3 regions of the Pseudomonas sp. LBUM1641 genome follow, and region 1 is predicted to be linked to each of the others. Evidence: riboswitches for the same ligand, from Rfam matches in the RefSeq annotation. Region 1 holds a riboswitch; each other region holds the start of a gene.
The links. A riboswitch is a leader RNA that binds a small molecule or an ion and turns the genes downstream of it on or off. The one in region 1 is predicted to bind cobalamin.

Region 2: linked by a shared signal. The riboswitch ahead of cobO (cob(I)yrinic acid a,c-diamide adenosyltransferase) and the one ahead of ACA046_RS18680 (CbtB domain-containing protein) in region 1 are both predicted to bind cobalamin.
Region 3: linked by a shared signal. The riboswitch ahead of ACA046_RS20060 (TonB-dependent receptor plug domain-containing protein) and the one ahead of ACA046_RS18680 (CbtB domain-containing protein) in region 1 are both predicted to bind cobalamin.

The regions. Positions count from the first base shown of each region.
Region 1 covers NZ_CP166815.1:4,069,081-4,078,754, forward strand. Annotated here, with positions in the region: gene ACA046_RS18670 (winged helix-turn-helix transcriptional regulator) at 1-297, opposite strand, end outside; gene fabF (beta-ketoacyl-ACP synthase II) at 411-1,679, shown strand; cobalamin riboswitch at 1,716-1,931, shown strand; gene ACA046_RS18680 (CbtB domain-containing protein) at 2,027-2,215, shown strand; gene ACA046_RS18685 (CbtA family protein) at 2,227-2,925, shown strand; gene ACA046_RS18690 (cobalamin biosynthesis protein) at 2,922-3,314, shown strand; gene cobM (precorrin-4 C(11)-methyltransferase) at 3,397-4,143, shown strand; gene nfuA (Fe-S biogenesis protein NfuA) at 5,098-5,682, opposite strand; gene ACA046_RS18705 (acyltransferase family protein) at 5,742-6,764, opposite strand; gene ACA046_RS18710 (fatty acid cis/trans isomerase) at 6,846-9,137, opposite strand; gene metH (methionine synthase) at 9,302-9,674, shown strand, end outside.
Region 2 covers NZ_CP166815.1:1,738,737-1,748,410, reverse strand. Annotated here, with positions in the region: gene ACA046_RS08035 (cobyric acid synthase) at 1-499, opposite strand, end outside; gene cobD (threonine-phosphate decarboxylase CobD) at 496-1,485, opposite strand; gene cbiB (adenosylcobinamide-phosphate synthase CbiB) at 1,478-2,386, opposite strand; gene bluB (5,6-dimethylbenzimidazole synthase) at 2,383-3,033, opposite strand; gene ACA046_RS08015 (cobyrinic acid a,c-diamide synthase CobB) at 3,030-4,421, opposite strand; gene cobO (cob(I)yrinic acid a,c-diamide adenosyltransferase) at 4,418-5,029, opposite strand; cobalamin riboswitch at 5,110-5,346, opposite strand; gene ACA046_RS08005 (PQQ-dependent sugar dehydrogenase) at 5,446-6,759, shown strand; gene ACA046_RS08000 (C40 family peptidase) at 6,811-7,353, opposite strand; gene ACA046_RS07995 (C40 family peptidase) at 7,498-8,127, opposite strand; gene hda (DnaA regulatory inactivator Hda) at 8,342-9,046, opposite strand; gene ACA046_RS07985 (AI-2E family transporter) at 9,264-9,674, opposite strand, start outside.
Region 3 covers NZ_CP166815.1:4,350,340-4,360,013, forward strand. Annotated here, with positions in the region: gene ACA046_RS20040 (error-prone DNA polymerase) at 1-2,243, opposite strand, end outside; gene ACA046_RS20045 (Y-family DNA polymerase) at 2,219-3,634, opposite strand; gene imuA (translesion DNA synthesis-associated protein ImuA) at 3,642-4,253, opposite strand; gene lexA (transcriptional repressor LexA) at 4,253-4,870, opposite strand; cobalamin riboswitch at 4,972-5,178, shown strand; gene ACA046_RS20060 (TonB-dependent receptor plug domain-containing protein) at 5,273-7,207, shown strand; gene ACA046_RS20065 ((2Fe-2S) ferredoxin domain-containing protein) at 7,219-7,551, shown strand; gene ACA046_RS20070 (ABC transporter substrate-binding protein) at 7,548-8,468, shown strand; gene dkgB (2,5-didehydrogluconate reductase DkgB) at 8,602-9,405, shown strand; gene ACA046_RS20080 (ANTAR domain-containing protein) at 9,402-9,674, opposite strand, start outside.

The DNA of each region.
Region 1 (9,674 bases):
CCAGCCGATGAACGCCATGATCACTACCCGGAAATCCTCGCCGACCGGCGTCGGCACGTACTCGAAACGTGGCGGCCGCTCGCTGTATTGGCGGCGCTCCAGCAGCCCCGCTTCCACCAGGCTGTTGAGCCGGCGCGTGAGCATGTTCGGGGCAATCTCCAGGCTTTGGGAGAACTCGTCAAAGCGCCGCAAGCCTTGCAGCGCGTCGCGCATGATCAGGATGCTCCACCACTCGCCTACCCTTTCCACTCCACGGGCTACCGGGCATTCGGCGTTCACCAGCGACTTACGTTGCATTGCAGTTCCTCTGTGGGGCGGCCCCGGAAATTTAAGCTATCGAATGTTACTTTCATAATGATAGCTTCGTCCATGCAGTGCTACCAACCTGAAATTTGCGGAGCTAAGCGATCATGAGTAAGCGAATTGTTGTGACCGGCATGGGCGCAGTGACCCCGCTGGGAACCGGCGTGGAACAGACCTGGAAACGTTTGTTGGCAGGTGAATCCGGGATCCGCAGGCTGCCCGAGGCATTGGTCGGCGACCTGGCAATCAGCATCGGCGGCCAGGTGTTGGACCGCAACCAGGACCCTGAAGCCGGCTTTGACCCGGACACTGTCATCCCGGCGAAAGAACAGCGCAAGATGGACCGATTTATCGTGTTTGCCCTGGCCGCCGCCCAGGAAGCCCTGGCGCAGGCCGGCTGGCGTCCGCAAACGGCAGCGCAGCAGGAACGTACCGCGACCATTATCGCTTCCGGCGTGGGGGGGTTCCCGGCGATTGCAGAAGCCGTGCGCACCGCTGACAGCAAAGGGCCACGGCGCCTGTCGCCGTTCACGATTCCGTCATTCCTCGGCAATATGGCGGCCGGGCATGTGTCGATCCAGCATCAACTGAAAGGCCCGCTGGGCTCGCCTGTCACCGCGTGCGCCGCCGGCGTACAGGCCATTGGTGATGCCGCTCGGATGATCCGCGCTGGCGAAATCGACATCGCCGTGTGTGGCGGCGCTGAAGCCTGCATCCACCGGGTCAGCCTCGGCGGTTTCGCGGCGGCGCGTGCGCTGTCCAGCGATTACAACGACACGCCGGCACTGGCTTCGCGCCCGTTCGATCAAGGCCGCGATGGGTTTGTGATGGGCGAAGGTGCCGGGCTGTTGGTCATCGAGGAGCTGGAACATGCGCTGGCTCGCGGCGCCACGCCCATCGCGGAACTGGTGGGCTATGGCACCAGTGCTGATGCGTATCACATGACATCGGGACCGGAAGATGGCTCAGGTGCGCGCCGGGCGATGGAGATCGCGATTGCGCAAGCAGGGATCAGCGCCGCACAGATCCAGCACTTGAACGCCCATGCCACGTCGACCCCCGTAGGTGACAACGGCGAGCTGGCGGCGATCAATACGCTGTTCGGTGCAAATGCCAGCGTCGCGATCAGCGCCACCAAGTCGGCGACCGGCCATCTGTTGGGCGCCGCGGGCGGGATCGAGGCGATCTTCACTGTGCTCGCCCTGCGCGACCAGATTGCCCCGGCCACCCTCAACCTGGACAACCCGGACCCCGCTGCCGAAGGGCTGGATATGGTCCGAGGCCAAGCCCGGCCGTTACCGATTGAATACGCGATATCCAATGGATTTGGCTTTGGTGGCGTGAATGCCAGTGTGTTGTTCAAACGCTGGGGTTAACGCGGCGATTTGACGCCCATCGCCCGCCCATGCTCTCCTACACATCTTGTTTCGGGTGCCCTTCACAGGGTGAAACGGGAAACCGGTGAGTCATGTTCCTTTACTCAAGGGCGTGACGAGTCCGGTGCTGCCCCCGCAACGGTAAGCGAGTGAAGCGTCAAATCCACTGTGCCTCCAGGGCATGGGAAGGTGATGCTTTCAAGGCCCAGGCCCCTCGCAAGCCCGGAGACCGGCCCGAAAAAATCAGATAACAAACCCGCGGTGGGCGGGCGCTGTTCAGAACCCTGCGTGCCTGGCTCGCGGGGTTTTCATGCGCTCGTGCACCCTGAACCCTGAAGGGACGCGCCATGTCGATCATCAGCAGCACCGCCTCTACCGCCAGCACCACTGCCACCCTGAGCCAACGCCTGACCGCCGCCATCGGCGCGTCGATCCTCGGCGCGTGCCTGGTGTATTTCGCCGGTTTCTCGCACATCGAAGCGGTGCACAACGCCGCCCACGATACCCGCCACAGCGCCGCGTTCCCGTGCCACTGAGACCTGCCGACATGATCAAGCGTATTGCCAAAACCGCAGGTTTCACCGGTCTTCTGGCCGCCTTGCTGCTGACCTTGCTGCAAAGCTTCTGGGTTGCCCCACTGATTCTGCAGGCGGAAACCTTCGAAAAGGCCCCCGTGGCCACCGAAGTGCATGAGCATACCGGCGCTGCGGCCCACAGCCACGACGCCGAAGCCTGGGAGCCGGAAGATGGCTGGCAGCGTGTGCTGTCGACCACGGGCGGTAACCTGGTGGTTGCCGTGGGTTTTGCCCTGATGCTTGCCGGCCTGTACACCTTGCGTGCACCGACCCGCACGGCCCAAGGCCTGCTGTGGGGCCTGGCCGGTTACGCCACCTTTGTGTTGGCGCCGACCCTGGGCTTGCCGCCTGAATTGCCGGGCACTGCGGCTGCAGACCTGGCGCAACGGCAAATCTGGTGGATCGGCACCGCCGGCTCCACCGCTGCCGGTATCGCGCTGATCGTATTCGGTCGCAACTGGCTGCTGAAAGTCCTGGGCGTGGCGATCCTGGCGGTGCCTCATGTGATTGGCGCACCACAGCCGGAAGTCCACTCGATGCTGGCGCCGGAAGCCCTGGAAGCTCAGTTCAAGATTGCCTCGCAGTTGACCAACGTTGCCTTCTGGCTGGCGCTGGGGCTGATCAGTGCCTGGTTGTTTCGCCGTAACCGTGATGGTCAGTATTCGGCATGATCCTGGCGGTTGGCCTGGGGTGCCAGCGGGGGTGTTCTGTCGACGCCCTGCTTGACCTGTTCAATGCCGCCCTCGCCGAGGGTGGCATTGAGCGCCAGCGCATCACTGCGCTGGCCAGTATTGATCGCAAAGAGGATGAGCCGGGGCTGCTGGAATTGGCCCTGGCGCTGAAGCTGCCGCTGACGTTTTTCAGTGCGGGGCAACTGGTGTCTTATGAAGGTCAATTGAGCCATAAATCAGAAACTGTTTTTGCGCACACCGGCTGCTATGGCATCGCTGAAAGTGCCGCCTTGGCCCTGGCAGAACACCTGTCCCAACGCCCTGCTACTCTGCTGATCGCCCGCAAAAAAACCGCCCAGGCCACCTTTGCATTGGCTTGCGCCGGCTGAATTCCCGATAATCGTCAGCTTTGATCATGAGCAATCTTCATCTGGAGGGCTGCTCGCGTGCTTTTTTCACAGGAATGAATCCATGACTGTCTTTTTCATCGGCGCCGGTCCAGGTGACCCGGAACTGATCACCGTCAAGGGGCAGCGGCTGATTCGCAGTTGCCCGGTGATCATCTATGCGGGTTCGCTGGTGCCAGCGGCGGTGCTTGAGGGGCATCAGGCGGAGCTGGTGGTTAACAGTGCGGAGCTGCATCTGGAGCAGATCATTGGGTTGATCAAGACGGCCCATGAGAAAGGCCAGGATGTGGCGCGGGTGCATTCCGGGGATCCGAGTTTGTACGGGGCGATTGGGGAGCAGATTCGGCTGTTGCGGGAGCTGGGGATTGGGTTTCAGATCATTCCCGGGGTTACGGCGGTGGCGGCGTGTGCGGCGTTGTTGGAGGCTGAGCTGACGTTGCCGGACATCGCGCAGAGTGTGATTTTGACGCGGTATGCGGATAAGACGGCGATGCCTGAGGGTGAGGCGTTCAGTAGTTTGGCGCAGCATGGGACGACCATGGCGATTCATCTGGGGGTGAATCATCTGGAGAAGATCGTGGCTGAGTTGGTGCCTCACTATGGGGAGGATTGTCCGATTGCGGTGGTGCATCGGGCGACCTGGCCGGATCAGGATTGGGCCATTGGTACGCTGGCGGATATTGCCGGGAAAGTGGCGGCCAAGGGGTTTCGGCGTACGGCGTTGATTGTGGTGGGTCGGGTTTTGGCCAGTGACAGTTTTAGTGAGTCGTCGTTGTATCGCGCGGGGCATGCGCATTTGTATCGGCCCTGAGGGGGTTGGTGGGCATATCCGTTATTTTTGTAACGGCCGCCTATGGTTCCGCTCTTACAGCGGCTCACTTTTGAACAGCGCAAAAGTAAGCAAAACGCTCTTGCCCCACCACTCGGCACCTCGCTTGGGCTCGGTGTGCCCTCACTCCGGCAGCACGAAGCGGGCCACCGCGACGGGGCGTCCCTGCCCCGTCGCGGCTAAACCGGCGTCCTGCCGGTTTACCCGCTCCGTACTGCCTGCGTTCGGCCAGCGTGGTTTAACGGGGCGCCTAAGATCAAGATCAAAAGCAGATCAACAGCACAGCGGCCTACAGGCCGGCTTGAGTGTGGTGAAGCAACAGCAACAGCAGAATCAAAAGCTAAAGCGGGCACGGTCCAAATGTGGGAGCGGGCTTGCTCGCGAAGGTCGTTAACGATGATGTGGGCATCCTGATTCAACGCGGCGGTCTCAGGTTTTCGCGAGCAAGCTCGCTCCTACAGGAAAGCAGCTTTGTTTTTGCTTTTAACACTCAAGCCGGCCGGTAGGCCTCTGTGCTCTTGCTTTTGATCTGCTTTTGATCTTGATCTGCGGGCCCCGTCAACCACGATGGCCGCAAGCAGGCACGGTGGAGCGGGTAAATCGGCAGGGAAGCCGATTTAGCCGCGCCGGGCCATGGATGGCCCGTCGCGGCGGCCCGCGGAGCCGAGCCGGAGTGCGGGCATGCCGAGCCTAAGCGAGGCACCGAGTGGTGGGGCAAAGACCTTTTGGTTACTTTTGGCTGGGCCGGCATTCCGGGCGTTTGCCAAAAGTGACCCGCTGTAAGAGCGGAACCATAAGCAGCCGTTACCGCAGCAACGGATATGTACACAATGCAACTAACCTAAAACCTCACAAACACCACGCAACCCACTGAATAAAAAGCAAAAAAAACGGCGCTCACGAGGCGCCGTTTTTCCACATCCGCAGCGAACACCCTTAGTAGTAGGCGTTTTCTTTCTGCGTATGGTCAGTCACATCCCGCACACCCTTGAGCTCCGGAACCCGCTCAAGCAGCGTACGCTCAATACCCTCACGCAAGGTCACGTCCGCCTGGCCACAGCCCTGGCAACCGCCACCAAACTTCAACACAGCAATACCATCATCAACCACATCAATCAGGCTCACCTGACCACCGTGGCTGGCCAGCCCGGGATTAATCTCGGTCTGCAGGTAATAGTTGATGCGCTCGTTAATCGGGCTATCCGCATTAACGTTCGGCACCTTGGCGTTCGGCGCCTTGATGGTCAGTTGGCCACCCATGCGATCAGTGGCGTAATCAACCACCGCATCGTCAAGGAACGCTTCGCTGAACGCATCGATATACGCCGTGAAGCTTTTCAGCCCCAACGCCGTATCTTCAGGTTTTTCTTCTCCCGGCTTGCAGTAGGCAATGCACGTCTCTGCGTACTGGGTGCCGGGCTGGGTGATAAAGACGCGGATCCCGATGCCCGGGGTGTTCTGCTTCGACAGCAGATCAGCCAGGTAATCGTGGGCGGCGTCGGTAATGGTTATGGCGGTCATGGAAACTCCTCGCAGGCTTGCCGGCAGTTTACGCCAAATTATTACCGAGGTACAAAGTCCTAGTATTTTTGTCGGGAAAGCATCAACCGTTCGTCGCGATCAAACCAGCCTTTGAGCCGACGATAACTGCCCTTTTCCAACCAGTGATAGCTGGCCAGCGACCCAAGGGCGATCAGCACCACACACATACCGAGCATCACGTAGGCGTTAACCCCGTAACGCTGGGCGACAAAACCACCGGCCGACAGCACCAGCACGTGCATCAAATAGACCGAGTAGGAACAATCCCCCATCACCTTGAGCAGTCGGCTGCGCTCGAAATAGCGCTCCATCGAAATACAGGCCACCACCAGCACCGCGCTCGGCAAGCCCCAGGTCAGGGCCCGTGGCGATGCCGGCCAGTGATAAATCGCCAGCAACACGCCGGCAATACCCGCCAGCGGCAGCCACAGGCCGGGGCGAATCCAGCCCTTGCGGTACAGCATGCCGATGCCAATCCCCAGCAAGAACTCGTACACGATGTCCGAACGATAGAAATCGCTGATCCAGCCAAACGACGTCCACGCTTGGCACACCGCGAACAACAACGCGCCCACCACCAGCACCCGCCACTGCCGGCGAAACAGCAGCGCCCAGGCAAACAGCACGTAGAAGAGCATTTCGTAGTTCAGGGTCCAGCCGACATTCAAGGTCGGGTACACGCCATAACCACCGGGATTTTCGGAAGGTATAAACAGCAATGACATCAACACATGAGCGGCATCGACGCTCTGGTCCGGCAACACCGGCCGGGCAAACACCACCAGCAGCGCCATCAGCACCGTGTAGAACCAGTACGCCGGGACGATCCGCAGCAGGCGATACAGCAGGAATCGCCAGGGCGGCAGCTGTTTGTTCTCGGTGGAGAGGAAGATCACCAGGCCGCTGATGACGAAGAACACGTCCACGCCCGCCGCGCCCTTGTCGACAAACAGGTGCCCCAGCGCCGAGTCGGCCTGGAAGCCAAAGAAAATCTGCATGAAGTGATGACCCACCACGGTCCAGGCCGCCAGGGCGCGCAGTGCCTGTACTGAAATCAACATCGTCGACCCGCTCTCCCAACCATCGACACCGATTATTCAGGTGCCTCTGGCTTGGGACAGCCGTCGACGGTCAAAGGTCGATCAAAGATTCTCGTAGCGGTTCATGTCCAGAACGCCCTCTTCCAGCGGCGTGGTTTCGTGGAGGTACTGCGACAGGTCGTGGAAGTACTGCCAGAACTGCGGATGGCTGCGGCGAATGCCCCAACGGTCGACAATCTTCTCGAAGCGATTGGCGTCCTTGGCATTCTCCATGGCGGCGACAAACTCCGGTACCTGCTGCGCCGGAATGTTGAACATGAAGTTCGGATAGCTGCTCAGCACCCCGGGATAGAGGGTCACGGTGTCCAGGCCGGGCTGATAGCGATAAGCCTCACCGAGCATGAAGGCCACGTTGCTGTGGGCGCGGTTGCGCAGCAGGCTGTAGATCTCACGTTTGCCGCTGCGGGTTTCGATGCGCAGCATGGTCGCTTCCGGCAACTGGTCGATCACCTTGAGCCCCGCCGCCGGGCGATTGGTCAGGCGGCTCAGGGCCTGTTCGGCGTCCTGCAGCGCCGAGTCGATGCCGGGACGCGAGCAATAAGCGCTGATGCAACGGTTAATCGGGTCCGGGCTGGCGTTCAGGTCGCCGTAACGGACCAGCAACTGGTTGGCGAAGTCGCGCTTGGGGTCTTTTTCATCGAGGGTCAGGCCAGTGGGCTTGTCATCGTCAATGGCTTCATAGTCCATCCACAGCTTGACCTTGCCGCTGTTCTGGTACCAATCGTCGAGGAAATCATCCCGCGAGTCCGCCGGCATCAAACGCAGGAAGTTCTGCTCGGCGCCGTTGCGGATCAGGTCGAAATACAAGCGCGTCTGGGCCTGATGGGAGACGTTGCCGAATACATCGAAATTCACCGCCAGCTGGTAATAGGTGCGCTCCAGCAGCGGGTAGTCGAACAGCCACATCGTTTGCGGCACTTCGCCGATCAAGCCCTTGGTCACCGAGGCGCTGTCGAAGTGGCGGAAGATGCTCAGCAAGGCGTTATCGTTGCCCGCCCACAGGGACGCCCAGCTCGGCGGTGGCAGGTCGGCATAGCTGTCTCGGCGCAGCGCTTCGTATTCGTTGCGCTTGTCACGGTATTTAAGCCACAGGCTGAGCACGCTGCCCACATCGTCAATCTGCCCCGGCATCGCCAGCAACGGCGTGGCCTGGCCGCGGTAGCGGGCATCGGTGATGTACAGGTCGTGGTCAGGGTCCTGGAACAGGGTCCAGAAGTTGTCGCGGATTACGTCCGTGGCGATTTGGCCCCGGCATACCGGCCCACGAATGAAGGTGCGTACGAAGTATTCGGCGTTATCCAGCATGAACTGGTAGCGCGCCTTGACCGGAATCGCCTCGAAAGTCTCGAACGGGTTGGCCCGCCGGCCCGGCCCGTAGCCCGGCAAGGCGTTCACCTGCCAGTCATCGGTGTAGAACAGCGACTTGATGCGGGCCATTTTTTCGGCGCTGAACGGGTAGCTGATGTGGGTTTTGTGCACGATCACACCCTGCACCGGCCACAGGCGGTAGTACACCTGGGTGCCCGGGTCGTCGTTGGGGCGACGGGTGTTTATCAGGTCGATCGGCTGCCCGCTCGGGGTGCGCGAACGCACCCACTGGAAGAAATGCCCCGGCTCGCCACCTTGAAAGTAGATGTGGGCGAGGAACAGGTGCTCGAACAACCAGCGCGCCACCAGGCTTTCCCGGGCGCCGGGCTGGTTGAACAGGTTTTCCCATTGCTGCACTTGCAGGGCTTCCTTGGCACTCGGGGCCAGGCCTTGTTCGTCGATCGGTGCACCCGAGGCCAGCCAGCGCTGCAAGGTTTGGTACTGCTGGTCGGTCAGGCCGGTGACCGCCAGGGGCATGCCTTCCTTGGGATGACTACCTGCGTAGGCGTTGAACTCCCCCGGCATCGGGCAGGTGTTTTCGCGGTTCAGGCCCAGCACGATGTCGTCAGGCAGCTTGGCATTGGGCTGCAACGGTGCGTTATGCCCCAACTCCAGCATGCGCGCCATCAGTGCGGCCTGGCTGCCCTGGGCGTCCAGTACCGAGTAGAAACCCTTCTGCTGCCACGCGGCCTTGCCGAAGGCGTCATAGAACAAACGGGTGGGCTGGCTGGCCTGGCTGCGTTCGCCGTCGTACACCGGCACTTTGGTCGCGCCACGTGCGGCGCCTTCAGCACTGCCGAGGTTTAGCTGGCAGGCCGAGTCATAGCAGGCGTGGCAGGCCACACACTTCTCGGTGAAGATCGGCTGAATATCACGGGTATAAGAGATCGCCGGAGCGGGACCTTCTGCCTGTGCGGTAATAGCGACCAGCGCAAAAACGGCGCTGACGATGAGGCGAAGTGACATGTTCCCGGTCCCGGTTCGATGCGTACGGTGAAAAACCTGGCGATTCTACCGATGTAACATCCCCGACAACATGAGCGATATTCATGCAAACCCGGCACATGCTCTAAAGGCGCACAGGTTTGTTATGATCTTCGCCCTCCGTAATACCTGACCAGAGTAGTCCCATGCCCGATCGTAGCGCTCGTCTGCAAGCCCTCCACCAAGCCCTCAAGGAACGCATCCTGATCCTCGACGGCGGCATGGGCACGATGATCCAGAGCTATAAGCTGGAAGAGCAGGACTACCGTGGCAAACGCTTCGCCGACTGGCCGAGCGACGTCAAGGGCAATAACGACCTGCTGGTGATCACCCGTCCGGACGTGATCGGCGGCATCGAAAAAGCCTACCTGGATGCCGGCGCCGACATTCTGGAAACCAACACCTTCAACGCCACGCGCATTTCCATGGCCGACTACGGCATGGAAGACCTAGCCTACGAATTAAACGTAGAAGGCGCACGCCTCGCGCGCAAGATCGCCGACGCCAAGACCCTCGAAA
Region 2 (9,674 bases), 2.3 Mb from region 1:
GATTGATGTCGGCAATCAGCAGCACCGGGCAGTCCACCGCTTCGGCAAAGCCCATGTTGGCAATGTCGTTCGCCCGCAGATTGATCTCGGCCGGCGAACCCGCGCCCTCGACCATCACCACCGGATACGCCGCACTCAACCGCGCATGGGAGGCCAACACCGCCTGCATCGCGATGGCTTTGTAATCGTGATAAGCCACCGCATTCATGGTGGTCACGGCGCGCCCATGGATAATCACTTGGGAGCCCGTGTCGCTGTTAGGTTTGAGCAGCACCGGGTTCATGTCGGTGTGGGGCGCCAGGTTGGCGGCCTGGGCCTGCACCGCTTGGGCCCGGCCGATTTCGCCGCCTTCGGCAGTCACGGCGCTGTTGAGCGCCATGTTCTGCGGCTTGAAGGGCACCACCGGTATGCCCTGGCGCACCAGCCAGCGGCAAAGTGCGGTCACCAGCGTGCTTTTGCCCGCGTCGGATGTGGTGCCCTGCACCATCAAGGTACTCATGGGGCTTCCTTGTAGGCGCTTAGCGCCTGATCGAGCCGCAGCCAGTCGGCCTCGGTATCCGGCAGGCCGAAACGCAGACTGCTGTTGTCGACAAACAGGCGCAGCAGAATCCCGCGCTGGGCCAGGAATTCATGCAACTGCCCGGCGCGGTCGGTGATCATCCACTGGAACAACGCGCAGCCACCCTGAGGCCGCAGGCCATGGCGTTCAAGCAGGTCAAACAGACGCTGGCTGGCCGACTCGCAACGCAACCGCTGTTGCGCATGGCCGGCGGTATCACGCAGGCATGCTTGCCCAAGCACCCGCGTCGGCCCACTGACCGCCCACGGCCCCACCTGTTCGGCAAGCAGCTTGAGCAGCTTGCGCTCGGCCAGCACAAACCCTAGCCGCACGCCGGCCAGACCGAAGAATTTGCCAAAGGAGCGCAGCACAATCAGGCCAACCTGATGGGCTTGGCTCGCCAGGCTCAGTTGCGGGGTGATGTCCATAAACGCTTCGTCCACCACCAGCCAGCCGCCACGCTGGGCCAACCGTGCATGCCAGTCCAGCAGGCGTTGTGGCGTCAGGCTCAGGCCGGTGGGGTTGTTGGGGTTGACCACCACCAATACGTCGAGGCTGTCGAGGAAGAAGTCGACTTCCTGCTCCAACACTTCGCGCACGATATAGCCGGCGCGACGCCAGGCTTCAGCATGCTCGGCGTAGCACGGCGACAGCACCCCGACCTTGCCCGTCCGGCGCAGGCGCGGCAATAACTGGATCGCGGCCTGGGATCCGGCCACTGGTAGTACGTGGGTCGCGCCGTAATATTCGCAGGCGGCCTGTTCCAGGCCGTCATCGGTTTCAGGCAGGCGCGCCCAGGCCCGCAGCGGGATGTCCGGGATCGGGAACGGCCACGGCGCCAGGCCGCTGGACAGGTCGAGCCAATCGGCCTCTGGAATGCCGTATTGCAACGCCGCCTTACGCAAGCGGCCACCGTGCTCAAGCATAAAATTCAGCCCCCACACACAGGATCAACAACCACAGCCACACGCCGCGTTGCACCAGTTGCCAGCCGCGCTCGATGGAATCCGCATCTGCAGGCGGACCTTCGCCCAGTTGCGGGCGCTGGTGCAACTCGCCGTGATAAATCGCTGCACCACCCAGCTCCACGCCGAGGGCGCCGGCACCTGCCGCCATCACCGGGCCGGCGTTGGGGCTGTCCCAGGTCGGACCCTGAGTACGCCAGCATTTGAGGGCTAGGCGGGTTTTGCCCAGCAGTGCGTAGGTCAACGCCACCAGGCGCGCCGGAATGTAGTTGAGCACGTCGTCGATCTTTGCCGCGGCCCAGCCGAAACGCTCAAAGCGTTCATTGCGATAGCCCCACATGGCATCCAGAGTGTTGCTCAACCGATAGAGCACTACACCGGGCACGCCAGCGACCACAAACCAGAACAGTGCAGCGAACACTGCATCGCTGCCGTTTTCCAGCACCGATTCGGTGGCCGCGCGGGCGACTTCCGTTTGGTCCAGTTCGCTGGTCTGGCGGCTCACCAGGTAGCTGACGCGTTGGCGCGCCTCGCCCAGGTCATCGCTGCGCAGCGCCTGCGCCACCGGCAGCACGTGTTCGCCGAGGCTACGCATGCCCAGTGCGCAGTACAGCGCGAGGATTTCCAATACCCAGCCGATATACGGCGCCCACGACAGGGCCGTGGCCAACAGGGTCAACGGCACCACCGCGATCACCCACGCGGTGACCCCATGACTGCGCCAGCCACGGCCGCCGGAGTTGAAACGCTGCTCGATGCGCCCGGCAAAATTACCGAACGCCACCAGCGGATGCCAGCGCCTGGGCTCGCCCAGCAGCGCATCCAGCGCCACCGCAGCGACACTCAGCAAGGCCACACTCATTGACTCACTCCCCAAACATTCTCATACAACATGTCACTCAGTGGCCGTGGTTCGGTCCAGCCTTCGAGCTGCAACATCGGTGCCGGGTAGAACTCGGTCACCGGGCCCAGGCACAACACCGCCAACGGCTTGGCGCCGGGCGGCAGGCCCAGCAGGTCGGCCAGGGCCTGGGGCTCGAACAGCGAGACCCAGCCCATGCCCAGCCCTTCGACGCGGGCTGCCAGCCATAGATTCTGGATCGCGCAGGACAACGAGGCCATGTCCATTTCCGGCAAGGTGCGGCGCCCGAAAATATGCCGTTCGCGATCGTCCATCAACGCCGCCACCAGTACTTCGGCGCAGTCGTTGATGCCTTCGACCTTGAGCTTCATGAACTGGTCGGAGCGCTCGCCGAGGGCTTCGGCGGTGCGTACGCGTTCTTCTTCCACCAACTGCTGGATCTGGCCGCGCAGGTTGCGGTCGCTGATGCGGATAAAACGCCAGGGCTGCATCAAGCCGACGCTCGGCGCCTGGTGGGCGGCTTGCAGCAGGCGGTGGAGCAATTCAGGTGCGACGGTGCCGCCGCTGAAGTGGCGCATGTCGCGGCGTTCGGCGATGGCGCGGTAGACGGCTTCGCGGTCGGCTTCCGGAAAGGCGTTGTCAGTCATGGCCTCATCGCGGGCAAGCCCGCTCCCACAGTAGATTGCGTTTCAACTCGGTCAACTGTGGGAGCTGGCTTGCCTGCGATGGCGGTCTCAAGGCTTGGCGCAAACAGGGCAGCCACCGCTGTCGGGTTGGACGGGAAGTAAAAGTGCACGTAGGAAGCCGTCATCCGGCCCTGACGATAAACCGCCTCGGCGCCGCGCCCGCCATTCGGGCTCAGGCCGCGGGCAATCGGCTGCCATTCGGTGCTGGTCAACGAGTGATGATAAGTGTGGCCACGCAGCAGGCCTTCGGGCAGTTCGACATTTTGCAGGGCCAGTGCCGCCAGACGTTTCTGCATCACGGCATCACCCTGGAGCAGGCCCACCAGTTCGGCACGGGTGCCGTCGACATCGGTGAGCGAGTCCAGCAGATAGAGCATGCCACCGCATTCGGCCAGCAGCGGCTTGCCGGCAGCGTGATGGGCGCGAATGGCGTCCAGCATCGGGGTATTTTCCGACAGCGCCTGGTGATGCAGTTCCGGGTAACCGCCCGGCAGGTAGAGGCTGTCGGCTTCGGGCAACACGCGGTCACGAATAGGCGAGAAGAAGCACAGTTCGGCGCCCATCGCCCGCAGCAGGTCGAGGCTCGCGCCGTAGGTAAAGGCGAAGGCTTCGTCGCGGGCCACGGCAATGCGCACGCCGGCCAGCAACGGTTGGGTCTCGATCACCTCGGGTGCGGCGAATTCCACCGGCGGTGGCAGCGCTACCTCGCAACTGCTGCCCAAGGCTTGGGCGGCGGCGTCGAGGCGCAGATCAAGGTCGTTCAGTTCGCTGGCCTGCACCAGGCCAAGGTGGCGGCTGGGCAACTCGATGCCGGTTTCCCGGGACAGCGCGCCATACCAGCGCAGGCCTTCGGTAAGGCTGCCTTCGAGCAATTGCGCATGGCGCAGCGTACCAACACGGTTGGCCAGCACGCCGGCAAACGGCAGGTCCGGCTGGTAGCGCGCCAGGCCCAATGCCAGGGCGCCGAAGGTCTGGGCCATGGCCGTGCCGTCGATCACCGCCAGTACCGGCACGCCAAAGTGCCGCGCCAGGTCGGCGCTGGACGGCGTGCCGTCGAACAGGCCCATCACGCCTTCGATCAGGATCAGGTCGGCTTCCCCCGCCGCTTCCCACAGCAACCGGCGACTTTCCTGCTCGCCCACCATCCACATGTCCAATTGATAGACCGGCGCACCACTGGCGCGCTCGTGGATCATCGGGTCGAGAAAGTCCGGGCCGCATTTGAACACCCGCACCTTGCGCCCCAGGTTGCGGTGCAAACGGGCCAGCGCGGCGGTGACGGTGGTTTTGCCCTGGCCGGACGCCGGTGCGGCGATCAGGACAGCAGGACAGTGACGGGGCTGATTCAAAGTTCGATGCCTTTCTGCGCCTTGATACCGGCCTGGAAGGCGTGCTTGAGCATGCCCATTTCAGTCACGGTGTCGGCCATTTCGATCAATTCGGGTTTGGCGCCACGGCCGGTCACCAGCACGTGCTGCATGGGCGGGCGGGCCTGCAGGTCGCTGAGCACCTGGTCCAGGTCGAGGTAGCCGTGCTTGAGGGCGATGTTCAGCTCGTCCAGCACCACCAGGCCAATGGCCGGGTTCTGCAGCATTTCCCGGGAGACCGCCCAGGCGGCTTCGGCGGCCACGATGTCGCGCGCACGGTCCTGGGTTTCCCAGGTAAAACCTTCGCCCATCACGTGGAAGCGCACCTGCTCGGGGAAACGCCGGAAGAACATTTCTTCACCGGTGCTGTTGCGGCCCTTGATGAACTGCACCACACCGCACTGCATGCCGTGGCCCATGGCCCGGGCCAGCATGCCGAAAGCGGAGCTGCTCTTGCCCTTGCCATTGCCGGTGAGCACCAGCAGCAACCCGCACTCGTTCGGTGAATTGGCAATGCGCTCATCAATCACGGCTTTTTTGCGCAGCATGCGCGCCAGGTGGCGTTCGTCACGATCGGGGGATTCAGTCATGGCAGCTCTCCGTTGGCGCTGGACAAAAACGGCGGGCAGGAAAAAGACACATACAGACAGCCAAGCATCGCCCACCGTGATGCTGTTGGATGGATCAGGCCGGTCTCCGGGCTCATGAGTGGCATTGGATGCCGAGGGTGCGCCTTCCCATATCGCGGGCGATACAGTGGCTTAAGGCACCGTCTTGACTCATTTACCGTTGCGGGGGCAGCGCCGGGATCGTGGCGGCACTGTAGAAAAATGCGCTCACTCACCGGCTCCCCTGTTTCACTCAGTCGGCGCGTACGCCACAGAGCACCTGAAACAAGCCGCGAAGGTTAGTGGGTTGGGGGTGGAGCGTCAATTAAAGCCGGACATGCGCGTGAACCATCGGGCCGCTGTGCGCCTCTACCACTACAGGTATTAAGGAGAAAACCATGCACAAGACCCGACTTGCCCTACTGATCATGGTCGCCGGCACCCTTGCCGCCTGTGGTGAAAGCTCTACCCTTCAGGTGTCCGACGGCACCGGGCCCTCGCCCAAACTACCCGAGCCGAATAAAACCCTGATCCCCACGGTGAATATCGCCACGGCCATCGGCTGGCCCGAAGGCGCCAAGCCGACTCCCGCGGCGGGTACTCAGGTGGCAGCGTTTGCCGAAGGCCTGGATCACCCGCGCTGGCTGTACGTGCTGCCCAATGGCGACGTGCTGGTGGCGGAAACCAACGCGCCGCCCAAGCCGGATGATGCCAAGGGCATTCGTGGCTGGGTGATGGAGAAAGTCATGGGGCGTGCCGGGGCCGGCGTGCCGAGCCCGAACCGCATCACCCTGTTGCGGGACGCCGACCACGACGGTGTGGCCGAAACCCGCACGGTGTTCCTGGAGAACCTGAACTCGCCGTTCGGCATGACCCTGGTGGGCAACGACCTGTATGTCGCCGATTCAGACAAATTACTGCGCTTCCCTTATCAGCCAGGGGAAACCTCGATCAAGGACGCCGGCACCACCGTCACCGACTTACCGGGCGGCAGCATTAACCATCACTGGACCAAGAACGTGATCGCCAGCAAAGACGGCAGCAAGCTGTACGTCAGCGTGGGCTCCAACAGCAACGTCGGGGAAAACGGCCTGGAAGCCGAACAAGGCCGGGCCGCGATCTGGGAAGTAGACCGCGCCACCGGCCAGCACCGCATCTTCGCCTCCGGCCTGCGCAACCCCAACGGCATGGCCTGGGAGCCGCAAAGCGGCGCGCTATGGACGGCGGTCAACGAGCGCGATGAAATCGGCAGCGATTTGGTGCCGGACTACATCACCTCGGTCAAGGATGGCGCCTTCTACGGTTGGCCATTCAGTTACTACGGGCAGCACGTGGATGTGCGGGTCACACCGCAGAACCTGGACTTGGTGGCCAAGGCGATTGCACCGGATTATGCAGTAGGCCCGCACACCGCCTCGCTCGGGCTGACCTTTGCCGACGGCAGCAAGTTACCCGCTCAATTCAGCAATGGCGCGTTTATCGGCCAACATGGTTCGTGGAACCGCAAGCCTCACAGTGGCTACAAGGTCATCTTTGTGCCGTTTGAGGCCGGCAAGCCCAAAGGCCAGCCGGTGGATGTGCTGACCGGGTTCCTCAACAGCGATGAGAAAGCCATGGGCCGTCCGGTCGGCGTGGTGATCGACAAGCAGGGGGATTTGTTGGTGGCAGACGATGTGGGGAACAAAGTGTGGCGGGTGTCGGCGGCTAAATAGCCGACCCTGAAAAGCACTGTGGGAGCCTTAGGCTCCCACAGTTGTTTTGGCTTACGGGTTTCGTGCCAGGCGATCGGCCGGCAACACGCGCTTGGCGCTCAGGTAGGCATTCTGCCAATAGGCCTTGGACAGCGTGTCCAGCTTCACCGTGCCGCCGGTTTGCGGCGCATGCACAAAACGCCCTTCACCCACGTAGATCCCGGCGTGGCTGACTTGCGAGCCGCCACCGGTGGCGAAGAAGATCAGGTCGCCGGTTTGCAGGTTGTTTTCGCTCACGTCCTGGGCGCGCATCACGATCAGCTCGCGGGTGGTACGCGGCAGGGAGATACCCGCGGCATCACGGTAGACGAAACCGATCAAGCCACTGCAATCAAACCCCGAGTCCGGCGTGTTGCCGCCCCAACGATAAGGCGTGCCGACCAGGCCCAGCGCACGAAAGAGCACGTCTTCGGCCGCAGGCGAGAAATTTTGGGTAGCGTAGGTATTGAACACCGGCTTGGGCTTGACGGCCACGGGAGCAGGCGGAGGACGACTTGCGCAGGCGCTGAGCAGCGCGGCGCAAACGAGAAGAATTAGGCGGGCCGAGGTCGACATGGGCAGAACAATCCTGATCTGGATGCGGCTTTCGCTGCCGAACGTTGAAAAACAGAACGCGCAAGCAAAGCTCGCGCGATCGATTTACAACAATGTCCAGGGATTCTAGCGCTTACACGTCAAACTTCAAGTATCACTTTAACTTTACTTGCTGGCGGTAACGGTAGTCGGGGCCATCGCCAGGGCGCGCTTGGCTTCGATGAAGGTTTTGCTCCAGTAGCTGTCACCCAGGTTGTCGACTCGCACACCACCGCTGCGGCGGCTGCTGGAGTGGATAAACTGGTTGTCGCCCAGGTAGATACCGGCGTGGCTGACACGACCGCGACCAGCCGTACTAAAGAAAAGCAGATCACCGGGCTTGAGGTTGTTCCGCGCGACCAACGGTGCATCCACGTTGATCATTTCGCGGGTGGAGCGCGGCAGATTCATGCCGGCTTCCTCACGGAACAGGTAGCCGATGAAACCGCTGCAGTCGAAACCGGCTTCAGAGGTACCGCCGAAACGGTAACGGGTACCGATCAGGGACATGCCACGTTCGAGAATGCTGTCGGCCAGAACTGGAAGCTGGTAAGGCTTGCTGCCGGCGAAGTCGGCGAGTTCTTTTTCGGTTGCGATCTCTTCTTCGTAAACAGTAGAAGATTGGGATGCAACGAATTTTGCCTGGGACTGCTGTGCTGGTTTTTGCTGCTCAGCCACGTTTTGAGTGTGGGTGGCGCAACCAAACAACAGGGTAACGAGTGCGAGAGGCACGAGGGGTGCGAAGCGATTTAGCATGGGCACGACCGTGGCTGATGTGTAAAGAAGCCGAGACTATGCCCTCTATCACATCGATTTGCAAATTCAATCGTGATCTATGTGACTTCTTGTTTGGACTATGACATCTAAGCCCTTAACACCCCATTCAACCCATTTGCGTGGCCAAAACAGCCCAAACGCGGGTTTTCTGACGCCTGGAATTTGCCGGAAGCCCCCGATTTTAAAGGGCTGGCTACCAGCCCAGGGTTTCTTTAAGGAAGGGAATCGTCAGCTTGCGCTGGGCCTGCAAGGAGGCCTGGTCGAGCTGTTCAAGCAAGTCGAACAGTGCACTCATGCTGCGGGTGCCGCGAGTGAGGATAAAATGCCCGACCTCGTCGGTCAGGTGCAGCCCGCGGCGGGACGCACGCAGTTGCAGGGCACGCAATTTGTCCTCGTCGGACAACGGGCGCATCTGGAAGATCAGCGCCAGGGTCAGCCGCGACTTCAAGTCGGCCAGCTTCACCGGCAACTCACGTGGCGAGGTGGACGCGGCAATCAACAAACGCCGGCCGCTGTCACGCAAGCGGTTGAACAGATGGAACAGCGCCTCTTCCCAATCCGCCCGCCCCGCTACCGCGTGCAAGTCGTCCAGACAAACCAGTTCGTATTGCTCGAGGTTGTCGAGGATCTCGATACCACGGTCCAGCAGATCCGCCAGCGGCAAGTAAACTGCCGGCTCACCCATCTGCTCGAAGCGCAGGCAAGCGGCCTGTAACAAGTGGGTACGCCCCACGCCATGCTTGCCCCAGAGGTAGATCAGGCTTTCGGTCCACCCGGCGTCGGCTTCGCAGAGCCGCTCGACATAGCCGAGTGCAGCGGCATTGGCGCCTGGGTAGTAATTGATAAAGGTAGCGTCGTCACGCAGACGCACACCTAGGGGCAGCTGAATCGGTTTCATGCTGACTGAACGGCTCCAATCGAACCGTTAGTGACCTCTGTGTAAAGTTTGCAAAGTTTATACCCGTGACGCCGGGCGCACAATGCAGCAGACCACAAGCAAAATCAAAGGTTTGCGTTAACTTGTTGGATTTGGTGAAGATTGTTTGACGCAATGGCGAAACGCCAGAGCCGATAAACGACAAACCCGGCCTTGAGCCGGGTTTGTGATGCTGCGGTTATAACTCCGGATCCTCGACCCCGGCGTACATGTCCGAGTCCTTGTACAGGTCGTGCACATGGCGCACCAGCACCATGATCACCGCCGCCACCGGCAGCGCCAGGAGGATGCCGGTGAAGCCGAACAGCTCGCCGCCCGCCAGAATCGCGAAGATCACTGCCACTGGGTGCAGACCGATCCGGTCACCCACCAGCAACGGCGTCAGCACCATGCCTTCCAGGGCCTGGCCGACCATAAACACCGCGACAATCCCGAGCATCGGGTACAGGTCGCCGTGGAACTGGAACAGCCCGGCCACCAGCGCCGCACCAATACCGATCACAAAGCCCATGTATGGCACGATGGCCGCCAGGCCGGCGATCAGGCCGATCAACAACCCCAGCTCCAGGCCGATAGCCATCAGCCCCGC
Region 3 (9,674 bases), 280 kb from region 1:
AGCGCGCAGGCAAACGCTGCCGGCTCATGGCATTTGAGCCAGCAACTGGCGTAGGTCAGCAAGGCGAAACTGGCGGCGTGGGACTCGGGAAAGCCGTAGCTGCCAAAGCCCTTGATCTGCTCGAAGATCTGCGCGGCGAAGGCTTCGCTGTAGCCGTTTTTCAGCATGCCGGTGCGCAGGCGTTGCTGGTGAGGCTCGAGACCGCCGTGGCGTTTCCAGGCGGCCATGGAGCGGCGCAACTGGTCGGCTTCGCCAGGGCCGTAATCGGCGGCGACCATGGCGATCTGCATGACTTGTTCCTGGAACAGCGGGATGCCCAGGGTGCGCTCCAGCACGGCCTTGAGTTCCGGCGATGGGTAGGTAGTTTCTTCCTCCTTGTTCCGCCGCCGCAGGTACGGATGCACCATGCCGCCCTGGATCGGCCCGGGCCGCACGATGGCGACCTCAATCACTAGGTCATAAAAGGTCTGTGGTTTGAGCCTTGGCAACATCGACATCTGCGCCCGCGATTCAATCTGGAACACACCAATGGTGTCGGCCTTGCTGATCATCGCGTAGGTCGCCGCGTCTTCCTTGGGCACCGTGGCCAGGCTGAGGTCCTGATTGCGATGGCGGCGCAGCAGGTCGAAGCAGCGGCGAATCGCACTGAGCATGCCCAGCGCGAGGATATCCACCTTGAGCAGGCCCACGGCGTCGAGGTCGTCCTTGTCCCACTGGATAATGGTGCGATCGGCCATGGCCGCATTTTCTACCGGCACCAGAGTGTCCAGCGGGTGTTCGGAAATCACGAAACCGCCGGGGTGTTGGGACAGGTGCCGGGGGAAGCCGATCAGTTGTTGGGTCAAGGTCAGCACCCGGCGCAGCACCGGGCTGTCGGGGTCGAAGCCACCTTCGCGCAAACGCTCCAGGGGCGGCGCCTCATCACTCCAGCGCCCGCAACAGTCGGCCAGGGCGTTGACCTGATCCGGCGGCAACCCGAGGGCCTTGGCCACGTCGCGCACCGCACCCGCGCCGTGGTAACTGCTGACCACCGCCGTCAATGCGGCGCGGGTGCGGCCGTAGCGTTGGAACACGTATTGCAGCACTTCTTCGCGGCGTTCATGTTCGAAGTCCACGTCGATGTCCGGCGGCTCGTTGCGTTCCCGGGACAGGAAGCGCTCGAACAACATGTTCATCAGGCTCGGGTTGATCTCGGTGATGCCCAGGGCAAAACACACTGCCGAGTTGGCCGCCGAGCCACGGCCCTGGCACAGGATCGAACGGCTGCGGGCGAAGCGCACAATGTCGTGCACGGTGAGGAAGTAGCTTTCGTAGCCCAGCTCGGTGATCAGCTTCAGCTCATCATTGATCTGCCCAAGGGTCTTGGCGTCCACGCCGTGCGGCCAACGCTGGGCAATGCCCTCTTCGGTCAAGGTGCGCAACCAGCTCTCAGGCGTTTGCCCTTCGGGCACCAGTTCCCTCGGGTATTGATAGCGCAACTGGCCGAGGTCGAAGGTGCAACGCCGGGCAATATTCAGGGACTCTTCCAGCAAGTGCGCCGGGTACAGCGCGGCCAGTGCATCGAGGCTGCGCAAGTGCCGTTCGCCATTGGGGTGCAGGCGCGCACCGGCTTCGGCCACCGGGACGTGATGACGGATTGCAGTCATGGTGTCTTGCAGGGCACGGCGACCACGCACATGCATATGCACATCGCCGCAGGCCACCGCCGGCAGGTGCAGGCTGGCGGCAAGGTTGAGGCGTTGCTCAAGATGGCGGGCATCGTTCTGGCCGCAATGCAGCTCCACGGCCAGCCACAGGCGATCGGTAAACGTGCTGCGCAGCCATTGGATGTGAGCCTGGGTGTCGGTGTCTTCGACGATCCATAACGCCAGCAAACCTTGCACGGATGTGAAGTCTTCCTGCAGCAGGCGGTAGTGACCTTTTTCCGCACGGCGGCGGGCGATGGTGATCAGTCGGCACAGGTGCTGATAGCCCTCCAGGTTCTCCACCAGCAATACCAGCTTGGGGCCGTTTTCGAGGCGCATCTCGCTGCCGATAATCAGCGGCAACTCGACTTTCTTGGCCGCCTGCCAGGCGCGCACGATGCCCGACAAGGTGCACTCATCGGTGATCGCCAGCGCTGCGTAGCCCTGCTGCTTGGCCCGCTCGAACAGTTCGCGGGCACTGGAGGCGCCTCTTTGAAAACTGAAGTTGGACAAGCAATGCAGCTCCGCGTACTTCATGCGAACCAGCCTTGCAGCCACAGCGCACCGCTTTCGCCCACGGTGCGGTAGGCCCAACCCTGTTGGCCGGCGCGGGTGCGCACCAGGTAGTAATCGCGGCGCACATCGGCACCATCCCACCAGCCGGATTCGATGCGCTCCGGGCCCATCAGGATGTGTAGACCTTGCTCGGCCAGGGGCGTCGGTTCATGCAGCAACCAGCCGGGGCGTTGCACGTTGTTTGAGGGTGAGCACGGGCGAAGATCAGCACCGGGTTGCCAGGCGCATTCGGGGCGGTGGTCGGCGTGAAAGCGCAGGCCTTGCACCGCCTCGTCTCCGAGCCGCGCCCGCAGGCGTTCGCGCAGTTGTTCCCAGGGCAGGGTTTGTTGCGGGCGCTCGTCGAACAGGTCCTGGCGCTGGGGCACAAACACCGGCAGGTCCTGAGCCACCAAGCGAAAGCCACGCACCGGCGAGGTGACTTGCACCTGCTCCAGGCGGCCGCGGGCCAGTTCAAACAGCATCGCTGCGTCACGCTCGGCGCTGAGCAGGCCGACTTTGATGACGGTGTCGGGTTCTGCGGCGTGTTCCAGGTGCAGGTCAAAGCGCTGCACGCCACTGTCGCGGCCACACAGGAACGCCGATAAATCGCCGGTCAAACGGCGCAGGGGAAACAGCAAGGCCTGGTGGGACAGCACATCAAAATTCAGCTCGATGCGCACATCGAACTGGTCCGGCGGTTGGTAGAACGCCAGGGCCAGGGGCCGTTGCCCGCACAATGCATCGAGGTGTTTGAGCAACGCCGCGTCGAAACGCCGGGCCAGGGTATGCCGGGGCAATGCCTGCACCTGGGCCAGGGTGCGCAGGCCCATGCGCGACAGTGCGGTGGCGGCTTGCGGGTCGAGGCCGGCTCGGTCGATGGGGATCGGTGCCAAGGCTTGTTGCAGGCTGTGCTCGTCGGCCACGGCCAGGCAGTCGTAGGCATTCGCCAGAATCCGTGCCGCCGCCGGGTTCGGCGCGGCGACGATGCGATGACGAAACCCGAGGTCGGTCAGTTCCTTGCGCAAGCGCGCTTCGAGCAACGGCCAGGGCCCGAACAGGCCCAGGCTCGACTCGATCTCAAACAGTAACGCCCGTGGGTAATACACGCTGACCTGGGAGCTGAAACGGTAGGCCCAGGCGGCGAGAAATTGCTGCCAGTATTCGATCTGCGCCGGGTCGTATTCGGCGCAGGTAAAAGCCTTGGTCAAGGCATGGGCCGCCGTCAGGGATTGGCCGGGGCGCAGGCCGAGTTTGCGAGCGGCCTCATTGACGGTTTGCAGCACCCGTCGTTGCGGCGTGCCGGCCAACAGGGCCAATGGCTGATCCGGTTCGGGGCGCAGACGCAGCACCCCGTCCAGCGCCAATTGCGGGAAGACAATACACACCCAGCGCATGCCAACCTCAGTGCCCAAGCGCAATGGGCGCGGGATGGGCCAGGCCGCCCCGGCACTTGAGCACCCGCACTTGCGCAGGGCTCGCCTCCACCGCCAGGCGCAAGGCGGCCGGTGACGGGTTGATGGCCTCGCTCAAGGAGCGCCAGGCGAAGGCCAGGGTCTGGCCGGTTTCCGCCGCCACCTGCAAGCGGCGCAAGGCCCGGTCATCGGCCTTGCGCGGCCAGCACAGCACCGCGCCACAACTGCCGGAACGCAGGCATTGCTCCACGGCCCACAGGGCGTCACGTTCATCGGCCTGGATCACGGAAAGCTGGCGCACATCCACCCCGGCGTTTTGCCAGGCGTGGGGGTACGGCGTATAAGGCGGTGCCACCAGCACGATGCGCTCGCCGGCCGCCGACAATCGCGCCAGGGTCGGCCACACCAGTTGCAACTCGCCCACGCCCTCCTTCGCCATCAGGATTTCGCTCAACGCCGCTTCCGGCCAGCCACCGCTGGGCAGCACTGCATCCAGGGCCGCAAGCCCGGTGGGATGGATGCTGGCAGGCGGCGCGGCGGGCCGGCCTTTCCAGACCCGGCCGCCATTGAACAGCGAGTCCAGTGCAACGACGGCGCCCATCAGCCTTGCCTCACCAAACCGCAGAACACCCCTTCGATGGCCAGGTCCTGATCGGGGCGCACCACGATGGGTTGATAAGCGGGGTTGCGCGGCAGCAAGCGCACGCGCTCGCCGACGTGTTCGAAACGCTTGATGGTGACTTCACCGTCCAGGCGCGCCACCACAATCTGCCCGTTCAAGGCCTCGGCGCTGCGGCGTACACCCACCAGGTCGCCATCAAGGATGCCGTCTTCGATCATCGAATCGCCCTGCACCCGCAACAGGTAATCCGGGGTTTTCGCGAACATGGACGGGTCGAGCAGCAGGCGGTTGTGCACTTCAGCGTCGGCGCCGATGGGCAAGCCGGCAGCTACCCGGCCGAGTACCGGGATGTCCAGCAGCTCCGGCCGCGCCGGCTGATTGAGCAGGCGAATGCCGCGCGCCTGGTTGGGGTTGACCTCGATAAAGCCGCCCTCGGTCAGCGCCAGCACATGCTTGCGCGCCACGCTGCGGGAGGCAAAGCCGAACGCCTCGGCGATCTCGGCGAGGCTGGGAGACTGGCCTTGCTGCGCGATACGGTCGCGGATAAAGGTCAGGATGGCGGTACGGCGGGGCGTTAGGTTCGTCATGGAGTACATTTGTACTCCTGTGGGAAATTTCTAGCAATATCCGTCAGTCGCTTCCTATGTGGTCACGGGAAAAGCCCCCGCCAAGTTGACGAACGGTCTTTCGAATGTTCAGATGCCGGCCTGTTTCAGGTGCCTCATGCCGCCGTGCATGGGGTGAAACGGGAAACCGGTGCCGCTCTTTTCGAGCCAGTCCGGTGCTGCCCCCGCAACGGTAGACGCGTGATCCCTTCGACACACCACTGTGGCCTGCGCGCCATGGGAAGGTGAAGGTATCCATACGCGTGAGCCCGGAGACCGGCCTGGAATTCTGTTTGGCAAAATCCTGCGGTGGGCGGGCATGGGCCGGTATTGGCGTGTGCTCGGTGCCTACTCGTGCGTGCTTTTCGCGAAAGATACTTTTCCGAGAAGACTATGATTCGACCTTTCAAGACTCCCGTGCCCGGCCTGTTGTTCGGCTGCCTGTTCAGCCCCCTGCTGCTGGCCGACGACAACACCCTGGAACTCAAGCAACTCAACGTTTCCGCACCGTCGGTGGAGTCCACCACCGTGGCCGACATGGCCCAGTACGGCAGCAAGGTAGAGATCGTCACCCGCGAACAGATTGAGCGCGCCGGCCCCGCCGCCGATGTCTCGCGCGTGATGCAGATGTTCATCCCCGGCCTGTACGTGGCGCCCAAGAATGGCCCGTTCGACTACGGCACCTACTCCCTGTTGGGCGGGCGCAACGACGACACGCTGATCCTGCTGGACGGCGTGCGCCTGAACAACCGCCTGTACGGCGGCCTGTACCTGGACACCCTGCCCGCCAACGCCATTGAGCGTATCGAAGTGCTCAAGGGTGGCCAGAGCCTGCTGTTCGGCACCCAGGCGGTGTCGGGGGTGATCAATATCGTCACCCGAAGCCCGCAAACCCGTGTGGCTTCCGGTGAAGTGAACCTGGGCGCCGACACCTTCGGCGGCACCACCGGCGATGCCCGGGTCGAGAAGATTTTCAACAACGGGTTTGGCGACCTCGGCTTGCTGGCCTACGTCAGCCGCAACGTCTCCGAGGGCTACCAGCCGTTTCGCAACCGCGACATGAAAAACGTCACCGACAAAAAGCGCTCCTACGAAGTCACTACCTTCGGCACCAAGGCGATCCAGTCGTTTGGCGATGACACGCGCCTGGAACTGTTTTACCAATACGCCGACGCCAACCTCGATTTCGCCCGCCCTGTGGACAACCACAAGACCACCAACGACCGCGTGCAGCAGATCGCCACGGCGACCTTTGAGCAAACCTTCAACGACCGCCTGAGCTACTTCGTCAAAGGGCATATCAACGATTGGGACACGCGCTATACCCGCCTCAACAATGTCGAAGGCGGCGGCACCAAGGTCATCAACCACAACGACTACTGGGGCTTCACCGACTGGGGTGTGCAGGCCGAAGGCAAGGCCGTGTTGCCCGGTGAGCATGTGCTGGTATTCGGTTCCGACAACCAGTGGTTCAAGGGCCAGGACGATGTATTGATCATCGATGACAACAAGGCCCAGGCCCACGCGCTGTACACCCAACTGCGCCCGAATATCGAAGCCCTGCCGAACTGGCACCCGAGCATCGGTGTACGTCACGAAGCCATGAGCGGCGGTGACAGCGCCACCGTCGGCATGCTCACTTCGCTTTATGACCTCAACGACAACTGGGCCCTGCGCGGCCAATACGGCACCGCCTACAAACTGCCGAATGCCGAGCAACTGTTCGTCAACGAAGACGATGAGAAAGGCAACCGCAACCTCAAGCCGGAGAAGAGCCGCAACGCCGAACTGGGCCTCGACTACAAGGGCAGTCTGCTGGCGCGGGACTTCAGCGCCAGCGTGACGCTGTTCAAACGCAAGATCACCGACCTGATCACCCAGGACGATATCCAGTGGGTCAACGGCCAGGGGCAGATCCAGATGCGCGGTTTCGAGGCCGACGCCAAGCTGCAACTCAACGAACAATGGAGCGTGCAAGCCGACATGACACGCAACCTCACCGAGTCCCGCGCCGGTGTCACCCTCAACGATATTCCCGGCTTCTTCGCCCGCTCGCGGGTCGGCTATGAATCGGTGGACCGCCTGTGGGGCGTCGGTACCGCCGTGCGTTACATCGGCGATATCGTCAGCTCGAAAAAGGTCGAGTACGGTAACTACACCGTGGTGGATGCCGACGCCTATCGCTATCTCGACAACGCCCACCAACACCGGGTCAGCCTGCTGGTAGAGAACCTGTTCGACCGCGACTACGTCACCAGCCGCGCCAGCAACGTCGACAACCTCGGGCGGCCGTTCACCTCCGAAGTACGCTACACGTATCGCTTCTGATGAGTACGCCCGTGGAAACTCATCCGGACTGGTCCCGTGTGCCTGACCACGCCCGCCACGTGTTCCTGTGCACCGGACCGCGCTGCACCCAGCGTGGCGCGCTGCAATTATGGAAAACCCTGCGCCGCCACCTGCGGGAACACGACCGCATCGAAAAGCCTGGCGGCGTGCTGCTGACCCGCACCCACTGCCAGTTCCCGTGCAACCTGGGGCCGATTGTGACGGTGTACCCGGACACGTGCTGGTACGGCGTGCACAGCAATGCAGACGTGCAACGCCTGGTGGAAGTGCACCTGGTGGGCGGCGAAGTCGTCGAGGATTTGCTGATCAAGGAGCGCCCATGAAAGCGTCGTGGCTGGTGTTGGGCGCCCTGCTCTGCCCACCGTTGGCTCTGGCGGACAGTTATCGCAACTGCAACCAGAACTGGACTGCCGCCCACTCACCGCCCTCGCGCATCGTGGCCCTCAACCAGCATGCGGCTGACCTGTTGTTGGCGCTGGATGTCGACCCGGCATTGGTGGGCGTGGCGTATCTGGATGACAACGGTGCGGCCCATCGACACGGCGAGTATTTCAGCGTGCCGGTGATTGCGCCCAAGTACCCGTCCAGTGAAGTGCTCTACGCGCAGAAACCGGATCTGGTGGTCGGTGGGTTCGCCACTGCCTTTGGCACTGGCGTCACTTCCCGCACAGGGTTGGCAGGCAACGGGGTTGGGTCGTACTTGCTGGAGTCGGCGTGCGACGGGCACTCGCTGGATTACTTCGGGCATATCCGCAACGACCTGTTTACCCTCGGCGCCCTGGTGCACAAACAGCAACGGGCGCGGGCGTTGAGCGAGGCCATGGACGCCGACCTCGCCAGTGCCCAGGCACTGGCGGGCGAAGGTAAACCGTTGTCGGTGTTTTACCTGGACAGTGAAGTCAACGGGTTGGACAGCGAAGGCCAGCGGGGTTTTGTCACTACATTGGTGGCAGCTGCCGGGGCGCGCAATGTATTCGCCGGGATCAACCAATACCGCGTCACCGTGAGCAGCGAAACCCTGTTGGTGAGTGACCCGGATGTGATCTTGCTGGCGGATGCGGTGTGGTCACCGGCCAGCCGCAAGCGCCAGTTGCTGACCAGTGACCCGGTGCTGTCGCGTTTGCGGGCAGTGCGGGAGAACCGGATGATCGATATTCCGTTTACCCACCTGGTGCCCACGGCAAGCAGCGGGCGGGTGGCCCTGGGCCTGGCGCGGCAGTTCAAAAAGCTGGCTGAATAAACACAGTTTTCTGCCTTTGCTCTTCACCACTCATGACTTTTGGTAAAGAGTCCTTTTCGGATTCAGCGGTTTTTCTGAAGGAACGAGGGGTCGATACTCGACTCCATTGTTCACATCACTTCAGGAGTCACTCATGTCTATTCCCGCATTCGGCCTCGGTACGTTCCGCCTGCAAGGCCAGGTCGTCATCGACTCCGTCAGCACCGGCCTGGAGCTGGGCTACCGCGTCATCGACACTGCGCAAATCTACGAGAACGAAGCCGACGTCGGCCAGGCCATTGCCGACAGCGGCATCCCACGGGGCGAGCTGTTTATCACCAGCAAGATCTGGATCGCCAACTTCGCCGAAGGCCAGCTGATTCCCAGCCTCAAGGCGAGCCTGCGCAAGCTCCAGACCGATTACCTGGACCTGACCCTGATCCACTGGCCATCGCCGGAAGACCAGGTGCCGGTCGCCGAATTCATGGGCCAGTTGCTGGAAGCCAAGCGTCAGGGCCTGACCCGCCAGATCGGTATTTCCAACTTCACCGTCGACCTGATGAAACAGGCGATTGCCGCCGTCGGTGCCGAGCACATCGCGACCAACCAGGTGGAGCTGCACCCGTACCTGCAAAACCGCACCGTGGCGGATTTTGCCAAGGCCCATGGCATCCAGATCACTTCCTACATGACCCTGGCCTACGGCGAAGTGCTGAAGGACCCGGTGATCCAGCAGATCGCCGAACGTCATCAGGCAACCCCGGCGCAAGTGACCCTGGCCTGGGCCATGCAACTGGGTTACGCGGTGATCCCGTCGTCGACCAAGCGCGCCAATCTGGCCAGCAACCTCAAGGCGCTGGAGCTGACCTTGAGCGACGCCGATATGGCGCAGATCGCCGGCCTGGAGCGTGGCCATCGGCTGACCAGCCCCAAAGGCATCGCCCCGAACTGGGACTAAGCCGCAGGGCTGCGGGACAACTCTCGCAGCCACGGCAGTACCCGCAAGCCACAAGTGGCTGGCGGCGGGTCGATGATGTCCATGAAGTGTTCGAGGTTGACGCTGTCCGGCGCTCCCGGCAGGCGCACCAGCAGTGTCGGTGTGGCGGCCGGCGTGCCCAGGTCGCGGATATCGTAGACCAGCACATGGCGAATCTGCGGGTGCTGTTCCTGGTAGGCCAGTACCCCGCCCTCGCTGTCTGCCAACCCGGCATTGATGATCAGCACGTC